DNA from 3 places in the Flavobacterium sp. S87F.05.LMB.W.Kidney.N genome. Region 2 is predicted to be linked to each of the others. Evidence: riboswitches for the same ligand, from Rfam matches in the RefSeq annotation. Region 2 holds a riboswitch; each other region holds the start of a gene.
The links. Region 2 has a riboswitch for S-adenosylmethionine ahead of EDB96_RS07105 (TlpA disulfide reductase family protein). Riboswitches for the same ligand answer to the same signal wherever they lie in the genome.
Positions count from the first base shown of each region.

Region 1: linked by a shared signal. The riboswitch ahead of EDB96_RS03330 (homocysteine S-methyltransferase family protein) and the one ahead of EDB96_RS07105 (TlpA disulfide reductase family protein) in region 2 are both predicted to bind S-adenosylmethionine.
Region 3: linked by a shared signal. The riboswitch ahead of EDB96_RS03260 (alpha/beta fold hydrolase) and the one ahead of EDB96_RS07105 (TlpA disulfide reductase family protein) in region 2 are both predicted to bind S-adenosylmethionine.

Region 1 covers NZ_SODX01000001.1:748,614-754,028, reverse strand. Annotated here, with positions in the region: gene metH (methionine synthase) at 1-553, opposite strand, end outside; gene EDB96_RS03335 (hypothetical protein) at 821-1,234, opposite strand; gene EDB96_RS03330 (homocysteine S-methyltransferase family protein) at 1,264-2,268, opposite strand; SAM riboswitch class I at 2,572-2,688, opposite strand; gene EDB96_RS03325 (NAD(P)/FAD-dependent oxidoreductase) at 3,059-4,111, opposite strand; gene EDB96_RS03320 (bifunctional precorrin-2 dehydrogenase/sirohydrochlorin ferrochelatase) at 4,207-4,788, opposite strand; gene cobA (uroporphyrinogen-III C-methyltransferase) at 4,961-5,415, opposite strand, start outside.
Region 2 covers NZ_SODX01000002.1:291,918-297,332, forward strand. Annotated here, with positions in the region: gene EDB96_RS07090 (PLP-dependent aminotransferase family protein) at 1-1,188, opposite strand, end outside; gene EDB96_RS07095 (TonB-dependent receptor plug domain-containing protein) at 1,256-3,118, shown strand; gene EDB96_RS07100 (hypothetical protein) at 3,264-3,614, shown strand; SAM riboswitch class I at 3,881-3,980, shown strand; gene EDB96_RS07105 (TlpA disulfide reductase family protein) at 4,230-5,219, shown strand; gene EDB96_RS07110 (aminotransferase class V-fold PLP-dependent enzyme) at 5,316-5,415, shown strand, end outside.
Region 3 covers NZ_SODX01000001.1:732,004-737,418, reverse strand. Annotated here, with positions in the region: gene thrA (bifunctional aspartate kinase/homoserine dehydrogenase I) at 1-1,505, opposite strand, end outside; gene EDB96_RS03260 (alpha/beta fold hydrolase) at 1,507-2,490, opposite strand; SAM riboswitch class I at 2,570-2,677, opposite strand; gene EDB96_RS03255 (hypothetical protein) at 2,867-3,070, opposite strand; gene EDB96_RS03250 (aspartate kinase) at 3,714-4,802, opposite strand; gene EDB96_RS03245 (O-acetylhomoserine aminocarboxypropyltransferase/cysteine synthase family protein) at 5,015-5,415, opposite strand, start outside.

The sequences.
Region 1 (5,415 bases), on a different contig from region 2:
GCGGAGGAAACCCTACTTTGTTCACCAAAATATCATACGAACGCTGGCAAATCTCTACTCTACGATCGTAATTATCCGCCTGACCTACTTCGTCAAAAGCCATGATAATCGCCGCCGCTCCGTAACGTTTGATTAATCTCGCGTGGTGAATAAAAGCTTCTTCTCCTTCTTTTAACGAAATCGAGTTTACAACGCTTTTTCCTTGTACTACTTTAAGACCTGCTTCGATGATTTCCCATTTCGAACTGTCGATCATAATCGGCACTCTCGAAATATCTGGTTCTGCAGCAATTAAATTCAAAAATTTAGTCATTGCTGTAACACCGTCAAGCATTCCTTCATCCATATTAATATCGATGATTTGTGCTCCTCCTTCTACCTGCTGTCTTGCAATATCAAGCGCCTCGTCATATTTCTCTTCCTTTATTAATCTTAGGAATTTTCTTGAACCTGTTACATTCGTACGCTCACCAACGTTTACAAAAACACTTTCGGGCGTAATAATCAATGGTTCTAATCCTGATAATACAAGGTCTCTTCTTTTTTCTGTCATTTCTTTCTAAGTTACTGAGATTCTAAGATGCTTAGATTCTAAGTTTTTATTCTATATTTTTTAGGCTTTTAAACCTATAATCATTTTATTTTGGGCGTGCCCTCCGGTCGGGCTATCCGTTGCAAGTCCTCGCTCTTCCTTCGTCAGGCTGTGGGCTTTCCACTTCTATCCCTCACGCAACATTCGGTTTCAAAACACGTTTTGCGTTTTTCGAATTCCAATTTTCATTATTTATGAAATGAATTCTTGATATATATTTCGCTCCTATTAAACTTTTGTTGTATCTAAACCTACTAAATTCGAAATTGCTCTAAAAGTTGCCATTTCAAAACTTAGTTTATGAGAATCAACTACATGATAAGAACCTCCAACAATTCTAAATTTAAAAGAATTTTTACTATCGCTAACGATGGCTTTTATTGTTGTAGCAATTACATCTAAGTATTCTATTGGGATTTCTTCATCTGAAACTTCCCAGCTAATTTTTTTAGCTCCGCCCCAATCTCTCTTATTTTCAACAATAATTTTTACTTCACCATATTTACAATATCCGGAACTTTGCTGCTTTATTTTTCCTTCGCAATAATAAGATTCTTCAGAAAATTCAAAATCGGCAAAAGCTTGAATTAATTCTTTGTATGAAGACGGATTTAAAACAACTCTATGTAGTAGAAATTCCATACTTATCTTTTAAAAAATTCACCAAACTATTACGCTAAAACCGGCGCCACTCTTGGCTTATAATCCTTCGCAACCTCAGCCATTAATCTAATATGATCTGGAGTTGTTCCACAGCAACCTCCAATGATATTAATCAAATTGTCCTCTAAATATTCTTTTATAAAAGCCTGAGTCTGCTCTGGCGTTTCATCGTATTGTCCGAATGCGTTTGGCAATCCTGCATTTGGATGTGCCGAAACATTAAAGCTTGTATGTTGCGCTAATGTTTTTAAATATGGTTTCAACAAATCGGCTCCTAAAGCGCAATTGAATCCTACACTCAATAACGGAATATGCGAAACTGAAATCAAAAATGCTTCAACTGTCTGTCCAGAAAGTGTTCTTCCTGAAGCATCTGTAATTGTTCCTGAAACCATGATTGGAATATCTAGATTACGTTCTTCTTTTACTTCTTCGATTGCGAAAAGTGCCGCTTTTGCGTTTAATGTGTCAAAAATCGTTTCTACTAAAAGTAAATCGCAACCACCATCCATTAACGCTTCAACTTGTTCTTTGTACGCAATTCGCAAATCGTCAAACGTTACGGCTCTGTAACCCGGATCGTTTACGTCTGGAGACATACTAGCCGTACGGTTTGTTGGGCCAATTGAACCAGCAACGAAACGTGGTTTTTCTGGATTTTTTGCGGTAAACTCATCGGCTACTTGTCTTGCAATTTTTGCTGATTCATAGTTTAGCTCGTAAACCAAATCTTCCATGTGATAATCGGCCATACCGATTGTCGTTCCTGAAAAGGTATTGGTTTCTACGATATCTGCACCAGCTTCGTAATAAGCAGCGTGCACATCGCGGATCGCCTGTGGTTGTGTTAAGGATAATAAATCGTTGTTTCCTTTTAATGGATGTGGAAAATCTTTGAAACGCTCTCCTCTAAAATCTTCTTCGGAGAAATTATAGCGCTGCAACATTGTTCCCATTGCTCCGTCAAGGATTAGGATATTTTTCTTTATTGCTTCTTGTATCGTAATTGCCATATCTTTTTTTCTTTAGCTTCTAAGATACTGAGGTTCTAAGATGCTAAGTTTTTTTATTATGATTGTGAAGTTTAACCTTCGATATTTTTTTCACACTAATTCCAAAAGTGCAATATTGCATGCTAATTAGCCCCGATGGAAGCAAATATCCTTTTATTCTGGGGTTCAGAATAAAAGATATTTGTGTACAGCGGGAACTATTGACTGCAAAAATGCGCCAATGGTTCGCTCCTGATACAGAATCTGTTTCAGTAATTATTGTAAGTTGTCAGGAAAAGTTTGAGAAATACGAGTTATGTATTTGTGTTATCTATCTTTAATACTGGAAAATGTCGTATAAAGTAGAATTTAGCACCTTCTTTATGATAAAGGGTTGCTAAGGTTTCATTGGGTCTATCCCTCCGCCTTTCGTGATAACTAACAGTAATTTTAAGAACAGTGCAAAGGTATGAAATAGGCTTTCGATTTGCAAATGTTTTTTTCTAAGGTTCTGAGAGGCTAAGTCGCTAAGGTTCTAAGTTTTTCTTTTAGGATTTTTAATTTAAACAATCGAGCTCCAGAGGAGCGCAATATTTATAGAAAACAATTTACCAACTCAACAAAAGCTCCAGCGGAGCGACATATATTTCGCTCCGCTGGAGCTTTATTCATGAAATGCGCATTTCTTATCTACAAATATTTCATCCCTCTGGGATTTTTTATGTCAATAAAAAAGCCCAAACTAAAAGTTTGAGCTTTTCTATATAAAGAATCTTAGTCCCTTAGAACCTTAGTATCTTAGCACCTCCAATTAAACTATCGCCTTAACAACTGCTTTTGGAGCTTCTTTACGAGTTCCGTCGAAACCGTCTACACCAGAAACTGTTGTATATTTTAATACATACTTTTTACCTGGATTGATGATTCCGTAAGCAGCTTGACACATTAAAGTTGCTTCGTGGAATCCGCAAAGGATTAATTTTAATTTTCCTGGATATGTGTTTACGTCTCCAATGGCAAAGATTCCCGGGATATTTGTCTGGTAATCTAGTGCATTGTTTACTTTGATTGCATTTTTTTCGATTTCTAATCCCCAGTCGCCAATTGGACCTAATTTTGGAGTTAATCCGAAAAGTGGAATGAAATAATCACACTCGATTTTACGGTGTGCTCCGTTTTCTTCGATATCTAATGATTCAACGTGTTCAGCTCCATTGATTCCGATAACTTCTGCAGGCGTAATTAATTTAATTTTTCCAGCGGATTTTAATTCCTGTACTTTTTCTACAGAATCTAAAGCTCCTCTAAATTCGTTTCTTCTGTGAATTAAAGTTACTTCTGAAGCTACATTTGCCAAGAAAATACTCCAGTCTAGTGCTGAATCTCCTCCTCCTGCAATTACTACTCTTTTATCTCTGAATTTCTCTGGATTTTTGATGAAGTATTTAACTCCTTTATCTTCATAAAACTCGATATCTTCAATAAGTGGTTTACGAGGCTCAAAACTTCCTAAACCTCCTGCGATTGCGATAACTGGCGCGTGAAATTTAGTTCCTTTGTTTGACGTTACAATGAAACTTCCGTCTTCTTGTTTTTCGATTGTTTCTGCACGCTCACCTAATGTAAAACCTGGCTCAAACTGTTTAATTTGCTCCATTAATCCATCAACTAGATCTCCCGCCAATACTTCTGGAAATCCTGGAATATCATAAATTGGTTTCTTTGGATATAATTCTGAAAGCTGTCCTCCTGGTTGAGGCAGAGCATCTAAAATGTGGCATTTTAATTTTAATAATCCTGCCTCGAATACGGCAAATAAACCTGTTGGGCCTGCTCCAATTATAAGTATATCTGTTTTAATCATTATGTTGTTGTTTATAATCATTCTTAATAGTGCAAAGAAACGAATAATTTATTCTACTGACAATGATTTTTATCATTCATTTCTAAGCGATATTTTTACTCTCTATTTTTGAGTGAAGCGGTGATTTCATTCATCTTCTTCACTTTTTCTTCAAAATTGCCTTTTAAGGTTCTCCTGTATTCATTTAGGTTTTCTACCATTTGATTAATATCGTCGGGAATTATTTCTTCGAAAAATTCTCTTAGCCTTTTGGCAGTTGTCGGCGATTTTCCATTGGTCGAAATGGCGATTTTTACATTTCCTTTCGTTACGATGCCACCTAAATAATAATCACATAAGTCCGGCGTATCGGCGATATTGCAAATCAAATAACGCTTTCTAGATAAATCGTATATTCTTTTATTGACTTTTAAATCGTCTGTACAGGCAATTACCATGTGACGTTTTTTGAGCATTTTCTTTTTGAACTTTGCTTCCGTCAATTTAATTGATGGATGCCTTTCTGCTAAAATTTTAATTTCTAAATGAAAATCGGGCGCTACAACCTCAACATTTGCATTTGGACTCGATTTTAACAAAAAAGAAAGTTTTTCCAGACCTACATTTCCGCCTCCCACAATCAATACATTTAAATTGTGAAGTTTTAGAAATATTGGATATAATTCGTTTTGTTCCATGTTAATCATTTTTCATCTATTCAAAATTAGATGATTTACCCATCAAATGTTCCTAACGGCACATTTTATTGGGAACATTTTTTATTCTACCGATGAAATGTTCCTAACGGAACAATCTCTTCACGTACATTCGGTTAAAAACGGATGCTCCAATGTTGATTCCTGCGAAATTTTATCTTGTGATTTCTTTTGATAGAAATTCTTCGTAAAATCCTTTTAATTTGTTGCTTTCGCGGACAACTTCTCCAAGAACAATAATTGCTGGTGAACCTAATTCTTTTTGTTTTACAACTTCTAAAATCGAATCAACTGTTCCTACGCCAACTTTTTCTTCTGCTGTTGTTCCGTTTTGGATGATGGCAACTGGTAAATTTCCTTTGTTTTCTTTTTGAAACAAATCGATAATTTGAGGTAATTTGTGCATTCCCATCAAGATCACAACTGTTGCAGAAGATTGTGCTGCCAAAGCAACATCTGCAGATAATTTTCTATCTGAAGTTGTTCCTGTAATAGCCCAAAAGCTTTCTGAAACGCCGCGTTTTGTAATCGAAATTCCTTGACTTGCAGGAACTGCAACTACCGATGAAATCCCTGGAACAACGATTGTTTCAATTCCGAAACTTTCTG
Region 2 (5,415 bases):
TTTATTTTTTTTAGAAAGCCGATGCACTTCTCCTTCAGTAATCCAATCGGTTAAAACCTGTTCTTTAATAACATCAATTCCGGGTTCGAGAATGTTTTGATGTTTTTCCAGTTCTTTAATAAATTCAGATGGTGCAGCAACAAAACCATAGCTAAATCCCGAAGGTAGTGATTTTCCAAAAGATCCTATATAAACCACACGCTGGTTAGAATCAAATGCTGCCAACGGTAAAACAGGATTGTTATCATAATGAAAATCAAAGTCATAATCATCTTCGAGAATCACAAATCCATACTGATTCGCCAATTCCAAAACTTCAATTCTCTTTTTAGCACTCAGTAAAATTGTCGTCGGATAATGATAATTGGAAGTAAGATACAAAACTCTGATGGTAGAAGTTTCACAGATTTCTTTTAATCGTTTGGTGTCAATTCCGTCTTCATTTACTGGAATAGAAATAATGTGAGCTCCAGTATTGGTCAAAGTCATATTGGACATGTAATAGCCGGGAGAAGCCACCACAACTTTATCGCCAGGACTTATGAGCACTTTTGTAACCAGATACAAGCTTATTTCGTGACTGCTGGTTGTAAGCAGGTTTGAAGTCGAAATACGAATTCCTCTCGTAAGATTTAAATAATTGGAAAAATGGGTTTTAAAATTTAAATGTGATCGCAGCTCGATTTGTTCGTATGTTTTAGAAGTTTTTCGTCTCTTTAATTTAGAAACATAAAGTCTTGCCAGAACATCTGTTTGCACCAATCGCAAATCGGGCATCCCGTCATTAAATTGATAAGGCAGATTACTAATTTCTGTTGGATTTTCAAGAATCGTAGAACGCTGAAATGTAAAACCAGTATTTAATTCAGATTGATTTTGGTCTTTTACAACAGTATATTCAATTTGTTTTTTTTGTTTTTGCTGTGATAAAATAAATGTTCCTTTATTCGGAAGCGTTTCAATCCATCCCTGCGATTCCAGATCCTGAAAAGCTTTAATTAATGTATTGCGATTGACAGCCAATACTTTGCAGAGTATTCTTGTGCCGGGAAGTTTTGTTCCTTCGGGAAGAAAACCAGTTTGTATGGCTTTGATAAATTCAAAAACAATCTGAAGATAAAGCGCTGTATTTTCTTCTGGTTTGAGCTGAATAAAGCTTTTAAAAGGAATTTCAACCGGACTATCCATAATTACAAAACTGGTATACTTGATTAGTACGGCAAGATACTACTTTTGCCAAAAAAACGTTAACCAAATGAAAAAAATCTATTTTGCTGTTTTTACAGTAATTTGTACCAATTTTTACGCGCAGACCAAAAAAGATTCCATCAATAATATGGAGGAAGTTATAATTAATGAAAACCGTTTTACTACCCCAATTTCTAAACAAAATAGAAATGTGTATGTTATAACAAGTGAAACCATTAAAAAACTTCCAGGAAGAACGCTTCAGGAAGTATTACAATATGCTAACGGAGTTGACATTAGACAAAGAGGTCCGTTTGGAACTCAAGCCGATATTAGTGTAGATGGCGGAAGTTTTGAACAGACGGTTGTTTTGCTAAATGGAGCAAAAGTAATCGATTCGCAAACCGCTCATAATATGCTAAATCTGCCTCTTCCGGTAGAAGCAATCGAAAGAATAGAAGTAGTGCGTGGACCAGCTGCGAGAGTTTTTGGAATTAACAGTTTAACGGGAGCAATTAATATTGTAACTAAAAAACCAACAGATTCTGGATTTTTGGTAAGTACTTATGCGGGTTCTAATTTTGAAAAAGATACTCAAGATACAGGAGACACTTTTTACGGAACAGGTGTTCAGGCAGGAGCTGTTTTAGGTAAAGAAAAACAACAGCATTTAATTTTTGCTTCGCACGATAAAAGTAACGGTTACCGTTATAATACCGCATTTGAAAACAATAAAATTTTCTACCAAGGAAATGTACAGATCAATGATTCTAATGAAATTTTAGGTTCGGCAGGTTACATCAAAAACGGCTTTGGAGCAAACGGATTTTATGCAGCGCCTGGAGATCGCAATTCTACCGAAATAGTGCAGACTACATTTGCCAATATCCAGTCGAAACATGCTATTACAGAAAATTGGAAAATTATGCCGAGAGTAACTTACCGCTATAATTATGATGATTACCGTTACTTAGGAAACTCAAATTTGAATGTTGGAAGAAGTCAGCATTATACTAATTCTATCGCTGGAGAATTGAATTCGACAGTTAAATTGTCTAAAGGCGAAATTGGTTTTGGCGCAGAATTTAGAAATGAAAATATTCATTCTACTAATATTGGCGATCACGACCGTGAGAATGTTGGAATCTATGCCGAATACAGAACAAGTTTTACAGAAAAACTAGACGTAAATTTAGGAACTTATTTAAATTATAATTCTGATTATAAATGGCAGGTTTATCCTGGAATTGATGCTAGTTATGCCATTACAGATGCATTTAAAATCATTGGAAATGTGGGAACAAGCCAGAGAATTCCATCGTTTACAGATTTATATTTAAAGCAGACAGGAAATATTGGTAACGCCGATTTAGATTCAGAGAATGCTTTTCAAAGTGAAATTGGTTTTAAATACAATAAAAGAGCTTTAAGTTTCAATGCCAATTATTTTTACAGAAAAATAAACAATTACATCGATTGGATGCGTAACTTAACTACTCAGCCTTGGCAGAGTCAAAACACCGGCGATTTAAAAACAAACGGAATTAATTTGCGAGGTAATTACAGATTTGATTTTTCTAAAGATTCAAGATTAAATATTCTTTTAGCTTATACTTATTTAGATTCTCAATTTGAAAGTTCTCGTACCGAAGTATATTCTAAGTATCTTATTTCTTCGTTGAAACATCAAATAACAAATACGATCGATTATCAATACAGAGATTTTTCCGTATTGTTTGCAACACGCTTTGACGAAAGAATTACTGGACCTTCTTATTGGGTAAATGATTTTAGAATAAGTCAATCTATTCAAAAACTTACAATCTTTTTAGATGCGCAGAATATATTTAATGCTACTTATTATGAAGTAGGAGCGGTGCCTCTGCCTTCAAGATGGTTTACTTTGGGAGTAAAATTGGTTACTTTTTAGTTTTAAAAGCCTGTAAATCGAAATTTACAGGCTTTTTTATTGCTAATCAAACCAATTGCGGTTATATAAAATTCAATAGAAATATTGTAAAATAAACTGCTTTATAAGTAGTTACTTAGCTTTTGTAAATATTAAAACGTTTATTATGAAAGCTTTATTAAAATTAAAAGTCATATTTTATGTAGTTGTAATTGGATTGCTGTTTTCTTGTAAAAAGAATGACGGCTACAGCGATCAAATAGAAACTTCCAGTGTTCCACTTGATACAACAAATACAGAACAAGTTTCTGATACTGCAACTACATCAACCAATATTGTAACTACTCAAACGCCAACATCTGCAAATGGTAATACAGATTCTTTAAGTACAGCCGGCAGAGGAAGCGGGCCAGGAGAAAGTGCACAAGATGGGTCTACCTACACGCCTTCAAAAGGAGTGCAAAAAGACAGTGTTAAACTGCAGACGGAAAGTGCTAAAAAAAGAAAGAATAAATAATTTATTCGGTCAGAAAAGTTAAAAACTCATTTCAAAACGAAATGAGTTTTTTTATGGAGTAAAGAATTTAAAGCTATTGTATTAGGAATTACTGTTCTAAAAATAAAAATTAATTGAAATTTATTTTAGGATTAAATAATTGTTTTTCAGAGTGTTTTAAAGGGTTTTGAGCAACTCTTAAAATAAAATTTTAAAAAATATTATTAAATACTACTAATTTGATAGAATTAGTATGTATATTTGTATCACAGAAAATTTCTGAATGATACTTATCCAGAAAGACCGAGGGAATAGGCCCATTGACGTCTTAGCAACCTGTTACCGAATAAGGTGCTAAATCCTTCCACTATGGTGGACAGATAAGAAAGATTTCCTCCAAATCTGAATAAGGTCATATTTTTAAACTTTATTTTTTTAAAATGAAAACCGAATCAATCTTATACTCAGGTTACGAACTTTTGAATTTAATTTTCGAAGAAAATAGTCTTGCTTTTTTCCGAATGTGAAGACATTAAATTCTCCCCAATATTTTTTATTAAACAGCATTTTCTAGAAGCCTTTGTGACTTTGGCCTAGAATTCTTTTGTCCAATCTTAAACTAAAAATCAAAATAAAATGAAAAAAATACTATTAGGCTTTACGCTACTTTTTGGCTTTACGCAAACTCAGGCACAGGAAAATAATTTACAACTAAAAGGAACTGTTGTTGATACAGTTGTCAATTATGTTTATCTGCAAAAGTTTCATAATAAAATGTTTACCACAATTGATTCGGTAAAAGTAAAAGACGGAAATTTTAGTTTTAAAACTAAAGTGAAAACGCCAGAACTATATGGTTTAAGTGTGAATACAGAAAGCAGTCCTTTGTATATTTTTCTTGAAAAAAGCCCGATTACAGTAAAATTAAGTCCGAAGAAATATTACAGCAATTCTGTAGTCGAAGGTTCTGCTTCTCAAGATTTATTTGAAACTTACAAAAAATCAAAAGATGTAGAAATCAGTAAATTCATTACAGAAAATCCTAATTCAATTGTTTCTGCTTATGTATTGTATAGAAATTGGTCTTATAGATTATCACCAGAACAAATTAGACAAAATATTGCCTTGCTTGATAAAACCCAGCAAAATACTACTTACGTGAAAGAACTAAAAGATCTTGCCCTTGTTTTGGACGGATTAGCAGTCGGGAAAAAAGCTCCAGATTTTACTGCAAATGATCCTGAGGGAAAACCAATCCGTTTTTATGAAAATTTAAAAGGTTACACTTTAGTCGATTTTTGGGCTTCGTGGTGCGGTCCATGCCGAAGAGAAAATCCAAATATCGTAGCCGCTTATAAAGAATTTCACGATAAAGGATTCAATATTGTTGGAATCTCTTTGGATAAAAAGAAAGAAAACTGGATCAAAGGAATTCAGGATGATAATCTAACCTGGCTGCACGTTTCCGATTTACTTTTTTGGAACAGCGCCGTTGCGAAATTATATGGAATAAGAGCGATTCCTGGAAATTATTTAGTGGATTCGAACGGAATAATCGTAGCCAAAAATCTTCAAGGCGAAGAATTACAGTCGACACTTAAATCGCTTTTAGAGAAAAAAATATGAACGTTTTAAAAACGTAGAGTCAAGTCAAAATGCTTTGCTCACCAAAAAATTAAAGTTCATCAATAAAAAATTTAGTTAATTTAAAATGATCAGGAAATGAATGCTATTGAGACAGAAACACAGCCAATTGAATTAGAATGTTACTTCTCTAAATTTAGAGAAAATACAGTAGGTATAAATCATATTTATAAATCGG
Region 3 (5,415 bases), on a different contig from region 2:
GCAGTTACACCATATTTATTTAAAAGCAGCTTTTTTGAATTTGCAATAGCAAAAACATTCAGCTTAACGTCTTTACGTTTTTCAATTGCTGCAGCCGATTCTAAAATTTGATTGATTAAAGTCCCCCCTACTAACCCGTGGCCAAAAATCGCGATGTTTATTTTCTTAGAAACACCAAAGATTTCCCCGTGAATTACGTTTAAAGCTTTGTTTAATTCTTCTTTTTTAACAACCAAACTCACGTTTTTACCCGTTACGGTGTTGTTAAACAAAATCGGAACAATTTTATTTTTGATTAAGGCTGTATATGGTTTGTGGAATGTACTTAAATCCTGTCCGATAATCGAAATTACCGATACATTGTCTGTAACTGTAATTTGGTTTACGTCTTTCGAATAAAAGTCATTTTCGAACTCTTTTTCTAATTCTACAACTGCAGTTGTCGCTTTATCTGTTGCTACAACTAAGCCAATTCCTCTTTCTGAAGATCCTTGCGAAATAATACTCACACTAATATTATGATCGCCCATTACCTTAAAAATACGGGCATCTACTCCTGCCTTTCCAAGTAATCCGCGTCCTTCAAGGTTAACAAGAGAAACATTTTCCAAAACAGAAAGTGTTTTAATTCCTTCTTTAGCAGAATCGGATGTAATTAAGGTTCCGCGGTTTTCGTGATTGAAAGTATTTAAAATACGAAGCGGAATATTTTTTTCTAATAACGGAATTATCGTTTTGGCGTGCAGAATTGTTGCTCCAAAATTAGCCAGCTCATTTGCTTCGTTAAAAGACAAATATTCGATTTTTTTAGCATCTGCAACTAAATCTGGATTTGCCGTGTAGATTCCGTCTACGTGTGTAAAGTTTTGAAGTTCTTCGGCATTTAAATAATTCGCAATTAACGAAGCGGTATAGTTACTGCCGTTTCTACCTAAAGTAGTTGTGTCGTTGTTGTTGTTGGAACCAATGAAGCCTGTAACTATATTAACCGTTTCGCCGTTATGTTCTTTAAAATAATTTACTACGTTTTTCTTTGAAAGCTGTTCTAGAGGCTGTGCATCACCAAATTTAGAATCGGTTTTCAGCAATTCTCTTGAATCTACAAAATTCGCTGGAATTCCTTTTTCTATCAAAATAGCGGTCAATAATTTAGCCGAAAGCAATTCTCCTTTTGATAGAATCTGATCTTTGATTTTTTTACTGTAATCGCCAATTAGACTTACACCTTCAAAAAGTTTGTCTAAAACATTAAATTCCTCAGATAAATCTACATGCGGATAATCTGATATTTGATATTTTTTAAAATTCTCTAATAATTCTTTATAACTGCCATTTTTAGCAGCAATGCTTAAAATAAATTCTAATTCATCTGTTGCGTTTCCGCGTGCAGAAACTACAACGGTAATTTTTTCACCTTGATTTACCTTATCCGAAATGATTGAAACAACTTTGTTAAGTCCTTCTCCGTTTGCTAATGATTTACCTCCAAATTTTAATACTTTCATTTTATTTTTTTATTGTTTCTGCCTTAAAAATGTCGGCAAGTAAATGATCTAATTGTTTGTACTCGATTAAAAAAGCGTCATGTCCGTGAACCGAATCAATTTCGCTGTAGAAAACATTGTCTTTAAATTTCTTCAATTCTTCGTAGGTTTCTACGTTTTCTTTTGCTGTAAAAAACAAATCCGAATTAATTCCTACTATATGAATTGATGCATTTGATTGTGACAGTAAGTTTTCAAAACTTTCACTATTTCTAGTAATATCAATTGTTTTAAGCAGCTGATTCATTAATTTATAAGAAGCTAACTGAAATCTATGCTGCAATTTTTTTCCGTGATGCGCCAGCCAGCTTTCGATATTAAAAATCAAAAGATCTTGATTGATGGTACGCTGAAATTTTTCTTTGAATGATTCTGGCGAACGATAACACAGCATGGCGTGTATTCTCGCATCTTCGATTGGTTTTGAAGAATTATTAAGAATTTGTTCTTGCAGGAAACAATTGGCAATAAGCCAGTCTGTCGATTTCCAATCGCTTGCAATCGGGATAAGGTGTTCTGTGATATTTGGTTCTAAAGCTAAGATTTCCCAAGCAATTCCGCCTCCAACTGAGCCTCCAATTATGGCATAAAGCTTTTCAATATTTAAAGCTTTTAGTCCTTCAATAAAAATTCGGGCAATGTCTCTGGCAGTAAAATCTAGATAATTTTCGATTAGGAAAGAATTGCTTCCGTTTCCTGGAATATCAAACGCTAAAATGGTATAGACAGCAGTATCAATGGTTTTACCTTCACCAATTAAGTTATTCCACCAGCCATTCTCGCCAGTAACTTGGGCGTTTCCTGTCAAGGCATGATTTACCAAAACAATAGGCGCACTATGCAAAGGCTGACCATCAATAGTAAAACTTAAAGGCAGTGTATGATAAAGCGCACCATTTTCTGTGGTGAAATTTTGTATGCTAATAGGGTTTGGTATATTTTCCAATTTCAAATCTGTTGTATTATCTGATTTGTATCTGGAAATATTAGAAAGAAAAAACTAGTATAAACTAGAAAAATTCTTGTTGTTATCTTTCCACGTTGGGCGTGGTAGAATGCAGCACCTTCTTCGAATTAACGAAGGGTTGCTAAGGATTCATCGGGTCTAATCCCTCGTCCTTTCTTTATAACATTTCAATACTTTTTTGAACTTAACGAGTGCAAATTAACTACTAATTTCTTTAACAAACAAATTTTATCGAAACTGTTTGCTAAATTTCATAAACATATTGCAGCAAAAACTATTATACGCAAAAATTTACCGAACAGAAATGCCCAGTAAAATTAAGCAGGCCGAAGCCTATTTTGCGATGCTTTTTAATTTAGATAAAAAGCGTTTCATTTTCTTTTGAATACATCAAAAACAACAAAGAATTTGGTGTTATTTTTTCGGTATTTTTATCCGTTTCAGTAATTCCGAACCTTGGGTGAGCCAATTCGTTTGCTGGCGGCGGCGGATTATTTCTTTTCGTTCTTTTGTTTTTCAAAGTAGAAATCGTTTTTGCTAAGTAGTTCAATGTGCTCATGATATTAAGTTTTAGTTTAGTTGCGTTTTATAATCTTTATTTCTTTTTTATGTTTATGTTAAATCGCTTTCAGGAATAAAAAAACCCTTTTGGAATTTCAGATACCAAAAGGGTTAAGTTTTTTAAACTCATTTATTCTTTTAGTATCAACAGACGTTCACGCAAATAAGCGCGACAGCAAACATCTTGTTCATCTGTAAGGATTTATTCATCTGTGATTTATATTGTATTTTATTTAAATTCTGCATTTTTGTGTAAAATTAAAAAGCCTCCCAATATGTTTTGGGAGGCTTTACTATATATTGTATTCTTACAATTTTTTAAGCAATAGACAACCCAGCCTCGGTTATAACCGAAATGGCGCAAAACATTTTGTTGACTTTTAAGTTCATTTGATTGTAGTAGTTTTTGGGTATAACAAATATGCAACTATTATTTTTATTAAACAAATAAAATTCAAGAATTTAATTACAAAATACGTTAAAAAGTGATTTTTTTACGTCGAAAAACATCTTACAAAAATAATTTACAGAAAAAGACTATAAAAAATTGATCAATAAGCAGTTTTAAAGCTTTCTAAACTTCCTTAACGAATCAGTTTATCAAAGAACATTAGTTATATTTTTTATTTTCTACGAAGTTTTTAAGACCAAACGGCCTCTTTATTTCTAATTCTTTCCGCTACTTTCAAAATATCGGTTATAATTCCTCTCGAAATTGCCTGTTTGCACGGCGGTGCACTTTGGATTACAATTGGAACCTGTGCGTAAGATTGTGTATAGATTTCAAAAATGGTATCCGAGCCCTTTAATTGTCCAATTGCAGAATGTGCAGGTTCTGAAATCAATTTGACTTCCAGCTTATTTTTCTCAAAATCAAATTCGCCCACATAACGAAGTACATGATTATCAGACTGTGTTATTTTTGCTATTTTAAATGATTTGTCAACTGCTTCTTTATTCAGCACTCCATTTTGTTCCAGATGATTTTCTGTAATAAAAGGATGTATTTGAATATCTGAGAAATTGAAATCTTTGCCAACTTCTCTGGCCAATATTAGAAGTTTTCTTGCCGTGTCGTTTCCAGATAAATCTTCCTTGAATGTTGATTTCATTAATCCCAAAAGACTTGCATCTTTTAAAACGGATGAAAACGAAACATCTTCAGAAGAAAATCTATTAAACACGTAACTCAAATTATCTGAAAATACTCCTCGAATCTTGGTGATTTTTTCTCCCGAATAATACAAATCTCTTAAAGTCTGCAAAACCGGAATCCCTGTATCGACAGATGTTTCATACAAAAACTCTTTGTCATACTTTTTAAGATTTGATCGCAGCTCTTTGTACAAGTCTATCGGCAGTGTGTTTGCTTTTTTATTGACAGCCACAATATTAAATCCGTTTTTGATGAGCGTATTATAATGTTTCACCAATTCATCACTGGCTGTTGCATCTACAGCAATCAAGTTTTCGAATTCATTTTCTTTAGCAAATTCAATAATATCTTCTACTTTAAAAGGAACAGCCAATTGTCTAAAATTGGTTTCCCAAGCATAACCAACACCTTCTTTCTCGAAAAAGGCCACTGTAGAATTGGTTATAATAGGAAAATGAAAATCTACGTTTTTACTTTCAAGAAAAAAGTCCTGACTTTCAATAATCTGATTAATCAAAGTACTTCCGATATTTCCAATTCCAAAAAGGATAATGTTTATTTTAAGCTTTGACATAATTTCTACTATTTTGTTTTTTAGCCATATAAGTGATATAAGTTCATTTAATTTTCTTTGCGTTAAATTGCTAGACGCACTGTGGTGCATTTTACTAAATGAACTTATATCACTTATATGGTTGAATTTTTATAATGATGCTTTTCATAAAAAATTACCTTTAGCAATAACCAATCACTAAAGGCAATCTTTCAAACAAAAAACAAAAAAACCTAATTTTTATTAATACTGTATTGTGATAGCGAAACACTCTCAAAAACAGTTTGCAGATCTGCAATTAAATCTTCAATATCTTCAATTCCCACAGACAGACGAACCAAATCTTTTGAAACTCCTGTTTCGATTTGTTCTTCATCTGTTAACTGCTGATGTGTGGTACTTGCCGGGTGAATAATCAGCGATTTAGTGTCGCCAATATTGGCTAGTAAAGAGAATAATTTTGTATTATCTACAACTTTTTTAGCAGCATCAAAACCACCTTTTAATCCAAAAGTAATGATTCCGCTTTGGCCTTGTGGCAAATATTCTTGGGCTAAATCGTAATATTTATTCGATTTTAAACCTGGATAATTTACCCACACGACCTCATCTTGTTTCTCTAACCATTCGGCCA